DNA from 2 places in the Pseudomonas sp. GW822-FHT04H02 genome. Region 1 is predicted to be linked to the other one. Evidence: riboswitches for the same ligand, from Rfam matches in the RefSeq annotation. Region 1 holds a riboswitch; the other holds the start of a gene.
The links. A riboswitch is a leader RNA that binds a small molecule or an ion and turns the genes downstream of it on or off. The one in region 1 is predicted to bind manganese.
Positions count from the first base shown of each region.

Region 2: linked by a shared signal. The riboswitch ahead of mntP (manganese efflux pump MntP) and the one ahead of AC1RMG_RS16870 (TMEM165/GDT1 family protein) in region 1 are both predicted to bind manganese.

Region 1 is NZ_JBXAMM010000003.1:955,995-963,193, reverse strand. Features, by position in the region: gene AC1RMG_RS16875 (M48 family metallopeptidase) at 684-1,502, shown strand; gene AC1RMG_RS16870 (TMEM165/GDT1 family protein) at 1,588-2,172, opposite strand; yybP-ykoY riboswitch at 2,264-2,387, opposite strand; gene AC1RMG_RS16865 (methyltransferase) at 2,439-3,437, opposite strand; gene AC1RMG_RS16860 (2-hydroxyacid dehydrogenase) at 3,469-4,434, opposite strand; gene AC1RMG_RS16855 (LysE family translocator) at 4,519-5,148, shown strand; gene AC1RMG_RS16850 (AraC family transcriptional regulator) at 5,132-5,905, opposite strand; gene AC1RMG_RS16845 (MFS transporter) at 5,993-7,177, shown strand.
Region 2 is NZ_JBXAMM010000001.1:725,431-732,629, forward strand. Features, by position in the region: gene AC1RMG_RS03515 (serine hydrolase domain-containing protein) at 1-1,362, opposite strand, end outside; gene AC1RMG_RS03520 (GFA family protein) at 1,471-1,959, opposite strand; yybP-ykoY riboswitch at 2,070-2,230, shown strand; gene mntP (manganese efflux pump MntP) at 2,241-2,813, shown strand; gene AC1RMG_RS03530 (GNAT family N-acetyltransferase) at 2,889-3,455, opposite strand; gene AC1RMG_RS03535 (LysR family transcriptional regulator) at 3,591-4,496, opposite strand; gene AC1RMG_RS03540 (HTD2 family dehydratase) at 4,639-5,466, shown strand; gene AC1RMG_RS03545 (acyl-CoA dehydrogenase family protein) at 5,501-6,664, shown strand; gene AC1RMG_RS03550 (MmgE/PrpD family protein) at 6,674-7,199, shown strand, end outside.

The sequences.
Region 1 (7,199 bases):
GCGTCGTCATGGTCGATGGCACCGGGTTCCCAGCCAATGTAGGCACCCAGGATCTTCGGGTTCTGGGTGACGTTTTCCTTGATCAGGGCAATCAGTTGTTCACGGCTCAGGCTCAGCCCGGCATGGCCTTGCGAGTCCTGGGTGCCCATCAGCGCATTGACCCGCACCAGGCCGCCGGCGATCAGAAGGGGCGCTTCCAGTTCGCGCTGGATCTGGCTGACCTGGGTCTGCGCCAGGCCGCTCAGGCGTTGTTCGATGACCTGTTCGAACTGGGCCTGGGTACGGTCTTGCACCATCTGCTGGGTCCTGGCCCCGGAGAACAGGGCGTACAGCACCAGGGCTGCAACCACGCTGAGAACGATGGCGCCGGCCAGGGCGGCGACGGAAAACTGGATCGACTTGAACTTCATAGAGGCTCCGGGCGCAGGAATTTAGGTCTGCCGAGCTGTATCGGCCGCTGCAGCGCTGGCCATTAGCCTTACACGGAAAAATGACTGTTTCAGGGAGCTTGATGTCGTTCTTGGCAAGCTGTGGGGGTAACCCGGGCGGGATTTGCGGGAGGAATGAATTTTCTCCTGCAAGGCAGATATGTATCTGAAATGCGACCGATTGCTGTTTTTACATCTGGCGCGGATACATTTCCGCCCTTAGGATACGCGCCACGTTTTCAGGGAGGTTTCATGATGAAGAAGTCATTGGTCGTATGTGCATTGAGTGCCGCAGTACTGCTCAGCGGTTGTGAAACGGTCAATACCACCAGCGGTGGCGTGGTCGGTGTGGATCGCAAGCAATCCATGTTCAGCATGGTTTCCAGCGCTGAAGTGAACCAGTCCTATGCCCAGTCCTATCAGCAGACTCTGGGTGAAGCCAGCAGCCAGGGCGTACTGGACAAGACCAGCGCCAACGCCAAGCGCCTGCAGGTCATTGCCAACCGCCTGATTGCCCAGGCGCCGACTTTCCGCCCCGACTGCGCGCAGTGGAAATGGGAAGTCAACCTGATCAAGAGCGACGAGCTCAACGCCAACTGCGGTCCTGGCGGCAAGATCATTTTCTACTCCGGGCTGATCGAGAAGCTCAAACTCACCGACGATGAAATCGCCGCGGTCATGGGCCATGAAATTGCCCACGCCCTGCGCGAGCACGGTCGCGAAGCCATGTCCAAGCAGTACGCGGTCGGTGCCGGCAAGCAGATCGCCACCTTGTTCGGCGTTCCGCAGGAAACCGTAGCCCTGGGCGACAACGGGGTGAACCTGCTGATGACCCTGCCCAACAGCCGCGAGAATGAAAACGAAGCGGACCTGATCGGCCTGGAACTGGCCGCCCGTGCCGGTTACAACCCGAATGCGGCCATCAGCCTGTGGAACAAGATGGGCCAGGCTGCCGGTGGCTCCGCGCCGCCCGAGTTCATGAGCACTCACCCGGCTTCCACCAGCCGTATCGCTTCCTTGCAGGCGGCGATTCCCAAGGTGATGCCGCTGTATCAGGCCGCCAAGAAGTCCTGATCCCTTCGCGTCATTGTCGATGACGCTATCGCCGGCAAGCCGGCTCCTACGGGTTGCGTAGGGGCCAGCTTGCCGGCGATTTCGTTTATACCCAGCCGCTGATCTGCATGGCCTTGTACACCGCCACCACGGCGAGGATGAAGAAGGCCGACGCCGCCAGGCGACGGATCAGGGTCAGGGGCAGCTTGTCTGCGGCGAAGTTGCCTGCCAGGACCACCGGTACGTTGGCAATCAGCATGCCCAGGGTGGTACCGATGATCACCAGCCACAGATCCGGGTACTGCGCCGCCAGCATGACGGTGGCGACCTGGGTCTTGTCACCGATTTCTGCCAGGAAGAAGGCGATCAGGGTGGTCAGGAATGGGCCGAACTTGCGTGCGGTATTGGCTTCGTCGTCGTCCATCTTGTCCGGAACCAGGGTCCACAGCGCGGTGGCGGTGAAGCTGGCGGCGAGGATCCAGTGCAGGGTCGAGTCCGAGAAGAAGCTGCCGAACCAGGCGCCTACCGCACCGGCCGCTGCATGGTTGGCCAGGGTCGCGGCAACGATGCCGGCGATGATCGGCCAGGGTTTGCGAAAGCGCGCGGCAAGAATCAGGGCAAGCAGTTGCGTCTTGTCGCCGATTTCGGCCAAGGCAACGATTGCGGTGGGAACGAGGAGAGAATCCAGCATCATCAGGGTTTTCCTAAGGGGCGGGTCGACACGGCTATGACACGTACAGCCTTCCCGCCCCGGGTAAGGTGTGCGTGTCATAGGTCTTGTCAAACCCTGCGGTCCGTCTGTGCGGACTCTTGGGTCGCATGCGCCATGGTCTGTTGACCAAGTATGTTGACGCATGCCGGACGAGCGTGGCGCTCGTGGGAGACTACTCCCCTAGGACGGAGCGGATTCTGCCTAGGCAAAACCCTTTCGGCAAGCCTTGTTTGCGAAAAAGGATTTCAGCCACGCTTGGCCCGATAAATGCGAAAGCCCTGGCCTTCCGCCTTGATCGCACAGGGCCCCAGGTGCTCTTCGATCAGCGGCTGGTAGCGCAGGAAGCTGTTGGCAACTACTCGCAGTTCTCCACCTTTTTGCAGATGTTTGGCTGCTTTTCGCAGCAGGTTTTCCGTTGCCTGGTAGTCGGTATGGACCCCGGTGTGGAAGGGCGGATTGGTCAGGATGCCGTTCAGCCCCATGGGCGCGGCGTCGATTCCGTCACCGGTCAGCACCTCGGCTTCCAGGCCGTTGGCCGCCAGGGTCAGGCGGCTGCTGGCGGCGGCGAAGGCGTCCACATCCAGCAGGGTCACGCGGCTGTCCGGGTAGCGGCGTTTCACGGTGGCCCCGAGCACTCCGGCACCGCAGCCGAAGTCCAGCAGGTGGCCGGCGGGCAGGTGGTCCAGGTGCTCCAGCAGCAGCGCGGTGCCGCGATCCAGCCGGCCATGGCTGAACACCCCCGGCAGGCTGATGACTTTCAGCGGGCCTTCGGCCAGCGGCAGTTCGTACTCCTGGGCCAGGCTCTGCAGGGTGAGCGGTTCGGGAGCATTGGCCACCGTGACCTGCCACAGCTGGCAGTGCCGGGCGCTATCGAGCTTGCGCGGTTTGCCGAAAGGGTTGAGTTGCTTGGCCGCACTCTCCACGCCGCTGCGCTTCTCGCCCACCAGGTACAGTTCGCGCCCGGCCAGGCGCGAGGCCAGGGCGTTGAGCAGGTAGTCGGTGAGGTCCTTGGATTTGGGCAGGAACAGCACGGCGCTGTCGAAGGATTCGACCGGTGCGTCTACGCCAAAGTGACTGCGGCCGGGAAAGCGCGCCTCCAGGGCTGCCTGGTCGCCGGCGTGCCAGCTCCAGCCCCGGGCATTGGGCAGGCGGCCCAGCAGATCGTCGGCGGCCAGGCCGGCCAGCAGCAGTGAGCCTTGAAACAATTCAGCCTGACGCAACAGTACTTCACTGCGTGTATCCATGATCCGCCCCCGAAAAAAGTGGCGAAGTTTATCAACTCACGACCCGCAGCGGGGCGCCGCTGAAGAAGGCGTGGGCGTTTTGCGTCAATTGACCGACGATTCGCTGGCGGGCCTCGCGGCTGCCCCAGGCGTTGTGTGGAGTGACGATCAGGCGCGGAATGTCGCCGGCCAGCAGGGGGTTGCCAGCCACCGGGGGTTCGACGCTGAGCACATCGGTGGCCGCACCACCCAGGTGACCATTGCGCAATGCATCGGCCAGGGCCTGTTCATCGATCAGCCCGCCGCGGGCGGTGTTGACCACCAGGGCTCCGGGCTTGAGCAGGGCCAGTTCCCGGGCACCGATAAAGTGGCGGGTGTGCTCGTTGAGGGGGCAGTGCAGGGTCAGGGCGTCCACTTGCGGCAGCAGTTCCTCCAGCGGCAGGCGGTCCGGGCGGGTCGGGCGGCCTGGAATCTGCCCCAGCAGCACACGCATGCCAAAGGCTTCGGCCAGGCGGGCCACCGCGCTGCCCAGTTCGCCATTGCCCAGCAGGCCCAGGGTCTTGCCCGCCAGTTCGATGATCGGGTAGTCCAGCAGGCAGAACTGACTGGCCTGTTGCCAGCGCCCGGCAGCCACGGCCTGCTGGTAATCGGCGACCCGGGTGGCCAGGTTGAGCAGCAGCATCAGGGTGTGCTGGGCCACCGAGGGAGTGCCGTAGCCCTGGCAGTTGCTGACGGTGATCCCCTGCTTGCGGGCTGCGGCCAGGTCGACATTGTTGGTGCCGGTGGCGGCCACCAGGATCAGTTGCAGGTCGGGGCAGGCGGCCAGGGTTTCGGCTGTCAGTGCCACCTTGTTGCTGATGGCCACCCGGGCTCCCTGCAGGCGTTCGGCGACCTGTTCCGGCGCTGTGTGGGCATGTACTTGCAGAGGGCTGAAGCTGTCATGCAGCGCACCCAGGTCCAGGTCACCGAGGTCCAGTGAGCTGTGATCGAGGAAGACGGCGCGGCGATTGTTAGTCATGAACTGTACCTTTTGCACGAGGGTTCTAAGGCGTAATCTGCCGAGCCTAACAGATGAAATAATTAGACATACACAGGAGCCTGCATGTACTTCACCGAGTTCTTGACCGTTGCCCTCATCCATCTTCTGGCAGTGGCCAGCCCCGGCCCGGACTTCGCCGTGGTGGTGCGTGAAAGCGTGACCCACGGCCGTCGAGCCGGCACCTGGACCGCGCTGGGCGTGGGCTGCGCAATCTTCCTGCACGTGGGTTACTCGCTGCTGGGGATCGGCCTGATCGTTTCCCAGTCCATCGTCCTGTTCAACGCACTGAAGTGGCTGGCTGCGGCCTACCTGCTGTACATCGGCTACAAGGCCCTGCGTGCCCAGCCGGCCAAACCGGCGGCCGACGACCTGCACAAGGAAGCCGGGGTCCGCACTGCGCGTGGGGCCTTCACTTCAGGCTTTGTCACCAATGGCCTGAACCCCAAGGCGACGCTGTTCTTTCTCTCGCTGTTCACCGTGGTGATCAACCCGCATACGCCGCTGGCGATCCAGGCCGGGTATGGCGTGTATCTGGCGGTGGCCACCGCTGTGTGGTTCTGCCTGGTGGCCATGCTCTTCAGCCAGCAGCGGGTTCGTGCCGGCTTTGCCCGCATGGGCCACTGGTTCGACCGCACCATGGGCGCAGTGCTGATCGCCATCGGCGTGAAGCTGGCCTTCACCGAGATGCATTGATTGCGCTGAGCTGATTCAGGGCCGCCACGTAATGCCGTGGCGTATCCCCGAGCAAACGGCAGAACATCGCGCTGAAGGCCCGGGCGCTGCCGTATCCCAGCGAGTCGGCCACGCTGTGCACGCTTTCCCCGGCGAGCAGGCGTGGCAGGGCTTCCATCAGGCGCACCTGCTGGCGCCAGGCATTGAAATTCATCTGCACCTGCTGCTGGAACAGCCGCGCCAGGGTTCGTGAACTGGCGCCGACCTGCTGTGCCCAGTCTTCCAGGGTGTGGGGGTGATCCGGGGTCTGTATCAGGGTCCGGCAGATGGCTTGCAAGCGCCGGTCCTGGGGCATGGGAATGTGCAGCGGAAGGTTTTCCAGGGCGGCGATTTCTTCCAGCATCAATTGCTGGATCAAGGGGTTTTCCGCTTGTTCCGGACCTTGCACGGCACGCAGGATCAACTCCCGCAGCAGCGGTGTGACCGCCAGGACGCAGCATTGGCGCAATGCGGGCGCTGACAGCTCCGGGTCGATGAACAGAGAGCGCATGCGCACCTCGCCGACCATGAAGATTTCATGCTCCACCAGTGGCGGGATCCACACCGCCCGGCTCGGTGGGATCACCCAGGCGCCCTGGGCGGTGACCAGGCGCATGGTGCCGCAGGCGGCGTAGAGAAACTGCGCCTCGCGATGGCGGTGCAATGGTTGATGCGCGGCGTCGGGGTAGTCCCGGGGATAGGCGCTGACCGGCCCATGGTGGAAGTGGTCGATTAACATGTCCGGTCCAATGACTTTGTTGTCAGAAATACGGTGGATTGCCAAATTAGCATAGGCGGCACAACAACCAACCCCCGGTGTGTCGCCATGAATCAAGCCCGAAACGTCATCCGCTACGTCAACGCCGCCCATGTCATCGATCACATGTTCATGCTGATCTTTCCCGCTGCCATGCTGGGCATGACCCAGGCCTTTGGCCTGGACTATGCCGGGCTGATCGGTCTGTCCCTGGGCGGTTTCATCGCCTTTGGCGCCTGTTCGCTACCGGCCGGCTGGCTGGGGGATCACTGGAGTCGGCGGCAGATGATGCTGCTGTTCTTCTTCGGCATCGGTGGCGCCTCGATCCTCACCGGGCTCAGTAATAGCCCGAGCATGCTGGTGATCGGGCTGACCCTGATGGGAATATTCGCCGCTATCTATCATCCGGTCGGCACCGCGATGCTGGTGGCCTATGCGCAGAATCGCGGGCGCGAGATCGGCATCAACGGTATGTGGGGCAACCTCGGCGTGGCCTTCTCGGCCTTGATTACCGGCTTGCTGGTGGCGCAGTTCGGCTGGCGCTCGGCGTTCATCCTGCCGGGGAGCGTGGCCATCCTTCTGGGTGTCGGCTTTGCCTTGCAGGTGCGTGACGAGCCTGCCCCCGCACGCGCCCATGTGCCGCTCAAGGGCAAGGGCGGGCAGCAGATCTCCATGTTCCTGGTGTTCGGCGTGCTGGCCCTGGCCACAGCCACTGGCGGGGTGGTCTTCAACGCCTCCACCATGACTTACCCGAAGCTGTTCCAGGAACGCCTGCATGAATTGTTCACCTCGCCGCAGACCCTGGGGGTGGTGGTCAGCCTGGCCTATGCCTTCGGCGCAGTGGCGCAGTTGTTGATCGGCCGGGTATTGCACCGCTTCAGCCTGAAGTGGCCGTTCATCATTTTGACCCTGCTCCAGGCCCCGTTGCTGCTGGCGATGGCCGACAGCCAGGGTTGGGGCGTGATCGTCCTGGGTGCGGCCTTCATGTTCGTGGTGTTCGGCCAGGTCACGGTGAACGATGCTATGGTCGCGAACTTCGTTGCGCCCCAGTGGCAGTCGCGAGTCTTCGCCTTGCGTTACTGCCTGTCGTTCGGTGCCAGTGCCACGGCGATTCCGCTGATTGCTCTGGTGGAACCGCGTGAGGGCCTGAGCGGCCTGTACCTGGTCCTGGCGGGGGTCGCGGCGCTGACGTTTGCCGCGGCGCTGGCCTTTCCCCGCACCCCCGCGGAAGCGGCAGTGGGGCAAAGCGCCTGAGGTCGTGCAGGGCCGTAACAAT
Region 2 (7,199 bases), on a different contig from region 1:
CCTTAGCCAGCCCTGTTCGTCCCGCAGCAGTTCGTAGCGCTCGCCGGCCAGCTCGGCGTACAGGCGCTGGTGCTGGTCGCGGATCCGCAGCACACCCCAGCGGGTGGCATAGAAGCCCGCCAGGTGCCGGCGATCCGCCGCTTGCGGAACCCGACGTTGCTGGGCCTGGGGGGGCGTGGCCGGTTGCGGTGGCGGTGGCGGGGTGCCGTGGGCCTGCAGCAGCATGCGCAGTACCTGGGGCACCAGGGGCTGGGCCAGGGCCTCGCCGCTGTCGGAATTGCTCATCACGATCACCGCCAGCTGCTGCTCGGCCAGCACGCTGATCCGGGCATGAAAGCCCTCGCCGAAACCGCTTTGCTGCCAGGTGCGCATATCTGGCCGGACCCATTCCTCGCCGCAGGGCGACAGGAACCAGCCAAGGCCTACCTGGCAGTCGAAATCCAGCGGGTTGCCGGCGTTCTGCGTGCGCACCATTTCGTCGATGGATGCCGCCGAGAGCAGTTGGCGGTCCTGGTACCGGCCCTGGGCGAACAGCATGCGCACATAGCGGCTCAGGTCCCGCGGGCTGCTCCACAGGCCCTGGGCGGAAAGGTCGCGGACCAGCGCATCGCTGCTGACACCGTCTTCATAGCCTTTTGCCCGGTAGGGCTGGGCGCGGCTGTCCCCGACAAAGCTCGACTGGCTCATGCCCAGTGGGCGCAGCAGGCTCTTCTGCAACTGCTGTTCGAAATCCACGCCGCTGCTGCGCTCCACCGCTGCCCCGAGCAGGGCATAACCGAGGTTGGAGTAGGCGGTCTGGGTTCCCGGAGCGTTGCTCAGCCACAGCCCGCTGAGCTTTCCCGGCAGTTCGTCGAGGGCGTTGGGGGTGCGTGCGTCGCGCAGGTATTCGCTGGGAATGCCGCCCTGGTGGCTGAGCAGGCGGCGCAGAGTCACGGCCCGGTCGGCGGCGTTCTGGTCCTCGTGGAAGCGCGAGCGGACGTAGAACTCCCTGAGGGTGTCCTGCAGCGGCGCGTCCAGTTGCAGGCGCCCTTGTTCCACCAGTTGCATCACCGCCGTGGCAGTCAGCAATTGCGACAGGGCACCGGCGCGAAACGCGGTGTTTTCGGTCACTTGCAGGCCCCGGGCCTGGTCGGCGAAGCCAAAGCCCCGGGCCCAGATCAGTTGCTGGCCGTCCACCAGGGCTATGGATAGCCCGGGCACCTGATGTTCGGCCATCTGTTGCGGGATGTACTGCTTCAGGTAGCCGATGATGCTGGCGTAATCGCCGGGCGCGATGGGCGGCGGCGCTGGAGGCTGGCCGTTGCAGCCGAGGTTGCTCAAGAGCAGGCCCACCAGCGGCAGGCCGAGAAGTTTGCGGGACATGCAGCACCCGAGGGCCAATTGGATCAGCGGATGCTAGGGAAGGGGGGCGTGGCAGTCTTTGACAGCTTTGTCGGGAAACTGTCAAAGACTGTTAAGACCCGGTTGCGCTCAGGCCTCCAGCCCCAGGCGCTGGTGCCACTGGGCAATCGATTCCTCGGGGTATTCGGCGAACTGCAGGTCGTGCGCCCCGGCATCGACCTCGACCCAGGGCGCCCTGGAGTCGAGCATCAGGTGGGTGTGTTGCGGCGGCACAGGCAACGGGGTGTCGATGGCCGAGGCAAAAGGGTGGATCAGCTCCGGCCATTGCGGGCTGAACAGCCACAGCCCGGAGCCGCAGCGCCCGCAGAAGTGCCGTTCGGCGCTGCTGCTGTGGGCCCGGGCGGCACCGGCGGGCTTGAGCCGGGCATGGTAGATGACGATGTGCTTGCGTCCACGTACCTTGAGGCTGGCCGCATCGCCCCCCAGGTTGATGGCGTAGCCGCCACCGCCCTGGGTCTTGCGGCAGATCGAGCAGTAGCAGCGCTGGTAGGGATAGGGATGGCGGCTGGACAGGCTGAAGTGCACGGCGCCGCAATGGCAGGAGCCCTGGAGTTGCATGGGGTACCTCCACGAATCAACGGGTGGATTGCACAGGCTAGCCGCTGTGCGAGCAGCTGTCGTGGCGCGGTGCCGATGAAATTTTCACATGTGGCCGGCTAAGCTGCGCGCCTCTTTGGGGAGTAACCTGCCACCGCGCCCTGCGGTGGCGCCCGTATCAACATTCTCGGCAACCTGCCGTGGTACGGGCACCGTTTCGGTTGGTGAGACCATCGACATACCTGCGCTGAAGTCGGGCGCGTGGGCATGTCGTGGACTCAAGCCCGACCGGAAGACTCAACGTGAACCCAGCCTCGATCATCTTTCTCGCCTTCGCCATGTCCACCGATGCCTTCGCCGCCGCGGTGGGCAAGGGTTCGGCCATGCTCAAGCCGCGCCTGCTGGAAGCTTTGCGCATCGGCCTGATCTTCGGCGTCATTGAAGCCATCACCCCGGTGGTGGGCTGGTTCATCGGCCAGGCCGCGACTCAATGGGTGGCCAACTGGGACCACTGGATCGCCTTCAGCCTGCTGCTGTTGCTGGGCCTGCACATGATCTACAACGGCACCCGCCAGCAGGCTGAGGCCGAGGAAGAAAAACCGCGCCAGCACGGCTTCTGGCTGCTGGCGGTGACCGGCCTGGCCACCAGCATCGATGCCCTGGCGGTGGGGGTGGGGCTGGCGTTCGTCAACGTCAACATCTGGGTCGCGGCCAGCGCCATCGGCCTGGCCACCATGACCATGGTCACCCTGGGAGTGATGCTGGGCCGCGCCATTGGCACGGTGATGGGCCAGCGCGCCGAAGTGCTGGGCGGGGTGGTGCTGATCATCGTCGGCTCGGGAATTCTCTACGAGCACCTGTCGGCTGTGGCTTGACTTCAGTATCGGCGGCGGGGCGGTTCTGCGGGCAATGCGGCCGCGCCTCGGGCCGAGGCGCGGAGCGCTCTGGCATTACAGCGCCAGGCTGTGGATCACCTGGGTGGCGTCATCGGGGTCGATGGCGCTGCGCATGCCCAGCTGTTTTGCCAGGCGGCGCATGCTGTAGTTGGCGGCGGAATCCACCGAGTACATCTGCTGGAAACCGTTGTTGCGGGCTTCGTCGATCAGGTGCTGCATCAATAGCGCGCCGAGGCCCTTGCCTTGCCACTCATCGGCGATGGTCACGGCGAACTCGCAATGCGAGGGCTGCTCGTCGACCTGGGCGTAGCGGCTGATCCCCACTTCCCGCAGTTCGCCGTTGTCGTGGACCAGGGCCACATAAGCCACCCGCTGCGGCGTGCCGACATCCATCAGTTGATTGAGCAGTTGCTCGCCCACTTCCTTGATCTCACCGAGAAAGCGCTGGTGCCGGGTGGCCGGGGAGAGGTTTTCGATAAAGGCCTTTTCCCGCTCCCGGTCCTGGGGCCGCAGCGGGCGGATCAGCACATGGCTGCCGTCGTTCAGGGCGTCGATCCAGTATTGGCCTTGCTGCGCCGGGAACGGCGGGTGGGCGAGGGTATCGAGAGCGGTGCTGGGCATGGTCAAGTCTCCGCGGAGCCAAAGGGCGGGCTGCGCACACAGCCCTGATTGGCTTCAGGTTTACTCCGCTGGCGAGGCGGGCACTTGATCGGCATCAATGTCTCTGCTTGCGCTGCCGGCCAGGGCGATCACCGGTCACGAGGCTTGCGGGCTCCGGGCATCGGGCATCAGCGTCGCGATCAGCGCCCGCACGCTGCCGGGCAGGGCCTCCAGTTCGCGGACGATGATGCTGCGTTCGCGCACGGCCCAGCTTTCATCCAGCTTCACCGTCACCAGCTGCATGGTGCGGCTGTGCCGCAAGGCCGCGGACTCGGGAATGATGCCGATGCCGACCCCGGCTTCCACCATGCGGCAGATCGCTTCGAAGCTCGACACCTGGATGCGCAGCGAGAGTTGCTTGCCCAGGCGCTCCACGTGCTCGCGCAGGAAGGTCAAGAGGGTGCTGCCTTCATGCAGGCCGATGTGCTGGTAGGCCAGGGTCTGTTCCAGGGTCACCGAAGCCTGCCCCGACAGCGGGTGGCCCACGGGCACCATCAGCACCAGGTGGTCGGTGCTGAAGTGCAGCACCTGCAGGCCGCTGGCTTCCACCGGGCCGGCGATGATGCCCATGTCGCTGGTGCCGTCCAGCACACCGCGAACGATGTCCCGGGACAGGCGCTCCTGCAGGTCCACCGTGACTCCCGGGCGTACCGAGAGAAATTTCGCCAGCACTTCCGGCAAGAATTCGGTGACCGCCGTGGTGTTGGCGAAGATGCGGATGTGCCCGGAGGAATCACCGCCGTACTGGGTGAATTCGCTTTTCAGGTAATCCACCTGGCGCATGATCAGCCGCGCGTGCTGCAGCAGCCGTTCGCCGGCGGGGGTGACTTCCACGCCACGGCTGTCGCGGTACAGCAGGCGGGTTTCGAGCTGGCCTTCCAGGGCCTTGATCCGCGCGCTGGCGGCCGCTGGCGAGAGGAAGGCGCGGCGCGCGCCCTGGGTCAGGCTGGGGGATTCGGCAATATGGATAAACAGGCGCAGGTCCGCCAGATCGAAATGCATGTCCGGGCTCCTGAAGGCAGGGGTAGGGGCGAATGGCGTTCAGCATAAACGAACGCCGGTTTATAGAAATGCAAATTCTCCATACGCGCCAGCCCCTTGCATGATGGCCGCCATCACCTTCGTGCCACAGGACCCTGCCACCATGAGTGCCACCGACCCCAGCGCCTGGATCGGCCGCAGCCAGCGGATCGACGACCACCTCAGCCATAACCTGCTGGCCCGCATCGCCGCCACGTTCGGCCAGCCCGCCCCGGCCCCGGGCGAGGCCCTGCCGCCGTTGTGGCACTGGTGTTTCTTCCAGCAGCCACAGCCGGCCTCGGCCCTGGGCGGCGACGGGCATCCGGCGCGGGGCGGTTTCCTGCCGCCGGCGGCCAACCGCAACCGCATGTGGGCCGGTGGCCGCCTGGCGTTTCACCGGCCGCTGCGGGCCGGCGCCGAGGCCAGTTGCACCACTACCATCCTCCAGGTCGAGGAAAAGGCCGGGCGCACCGGCAAGCTGCTGTTCGTCACCCTGTGCCACGAATATTTTCAGGGCGGCCAACTGGCGCTGCGCGAAGAACAGGACATCGTCTACCGCGAAGCGTCCCCGCCGAAAATGAGCAGTGGCGAGCTGCTGCCCGAAGGCGACTGGCGCGAGCCGGTGGAGCCCACGCCGACCCTGCTGTTTCGCTACAGCGCGGTGACCTTCAACGGCCATCGCATCCACTACGACTATCCCTACGTCACCGCCACCGAGGGCTACCCGGGGCTGGTGGTGCACGGCCCGCTGATCGCCACCCTGAGCCTGGGGGCCTTCTGCCGGGCCCACCCCGAGGCGCGCCTGCGCCATTTCGCCTACCGCGGCCTGCGGCCCTTGATTGCCCCGCAGCCTTTCGAGGTCGGCGGGCGCATCAGCGCCCCTGGCCACGCCGAACTGTGGGCCGGCGACGGCTCCGGGCTGGCCCAGCGCGGCGAAGTGCAGTTCGACTGAATTCCAACAATAAGCAAAGGCGGAGTGCCGATTGATGACCCCCCATGACACTGAAGAACTCAATGCCATCCGTGAAGGCGTGCGTGCCCTGTGCGCCGAATTCGACGCCGCCTACTGGCGCGGCATCGATGAGCGCAAGGGCTTCCCGGAAGCCTTCGTCAAGGCCCTGACCGAGGCCGGCTGGCTGGCGGCGATGATCCCTGCCGAGTACGGCGGCTCCGGCCTGGGGCTGGCCGAAGCCTCGGTGATCCTCGAAGAGGTGAACCGCTGCGGCGGCAACTCCGGCACCGTGCACGGGCAGATGTACAACATGTTCACCCTGCTGCGCCACGGCAGCCAGGCGCAGAAGCGCTACTACCTGCCCAAGCTCGCCAGCGGCGAACTGCGCCTGCAATCGATGGGCGTCACCGAGCCCACCACCGGCACCGACACCACCAAGATCAAGACCACTGCCATCCGCCGCGGCGACAAGTACGTGATCAACGGGCAGAAGGTGTGGATCTCGCGCATTCAGCATTCCGACCTGATGATCCTGCTGGCCCGCACCACGCCGCTGGCCGAGGTGCGCAAGAAGTCCGAAGGCATGTCGATCTTCCTGGTGGACCTGCGCCAGGCCATCGGCAACGGCCTGACCGTGCAGCCCATCGCCAACATGGTCAACCACGAGACCAACGAGCTGTTCTTCGACAACCTGGAGCTGCCCGCCGACAGCCTGATCGGCGAGGAGGGCAAGGGCTTCAAGTACATCCTCGACGGCCTCAACGCCGAGCGCACGCTGATCGCCGCCGAATGCATCGGCGATGGCCGCTGGTTCATCGACAAGGCCAGCGCCTATGCCCGCGACCGGGTGGTGTTCGGCCGGCCCATCGGCCAGAACCAGGGCGTGCAGTTCCCGATTGCCGAGGCCCATATCGAGATCGAGGCCGCCGACCTGATGCGCTGGCGCGCCTGCGAGGAATACGACAGCGGGCACAACGCCGGGGCCAGCGCCAACATGGCCAAGTACCTGGCGGCCAAGGCTTCCTGGGAGGCGGCCAACGCCTGCCTGCAGACCCACGGCGGCTTCGGCTTTGCCTGCGAGTACGACGTCGAGCGCAAATTCCGCGAGACCCGGCTGTACCAGGTGGCGCCGATCTCCACCAACCTGATCCTGTCCTACGTCGCCGAGCATTTGCTGGAGCTGCCCCGCAGCTTCTAAGGAGCCCCCATGAGCCATACCCACGATCTGGCCGGGTTCCTTGCCGGCCTGCGCTACGCCGACCTGCCGGAAAGCGTCCTGCTGCGCACCCAAGAGCTGTTCCTCGACTGGCTGGGCTCGGCCCTGGCGGCCCAGGGCGCGCACCCGATCCCCTTGTTCGAGGCCTATGCCCGGCACATGGGCCCGGCCAGTGGCCCGGCGCGCATCCTGGTCAATGGGGCCGGCAGCTCGGCGTATTTCGCCGCCCTGGTCAACGCTGCCTCGTCGCACCTGGTGGAGCAGGACGACCTGCACAACAGCTCCGTGCTGCACCCGGCCACCGTGGTGTTCCCGGCGGCGCTGGCGGCGGCCCAGGACCTGGGCAAGTCCGGCCGCGAGCTGCTGCTGGCGGCGGTGGCCGGTTATGAGGCGGGGATCCGCATCGGCGAATTCATGGGCCGTTCCCACTACCGGATCTTCCACACCACGGCCACCGTCGGCACCCTGGCCGCTGCGGTGGCGGTGGGCAAGCTGATGGAATTCGACAGCGAGCAGT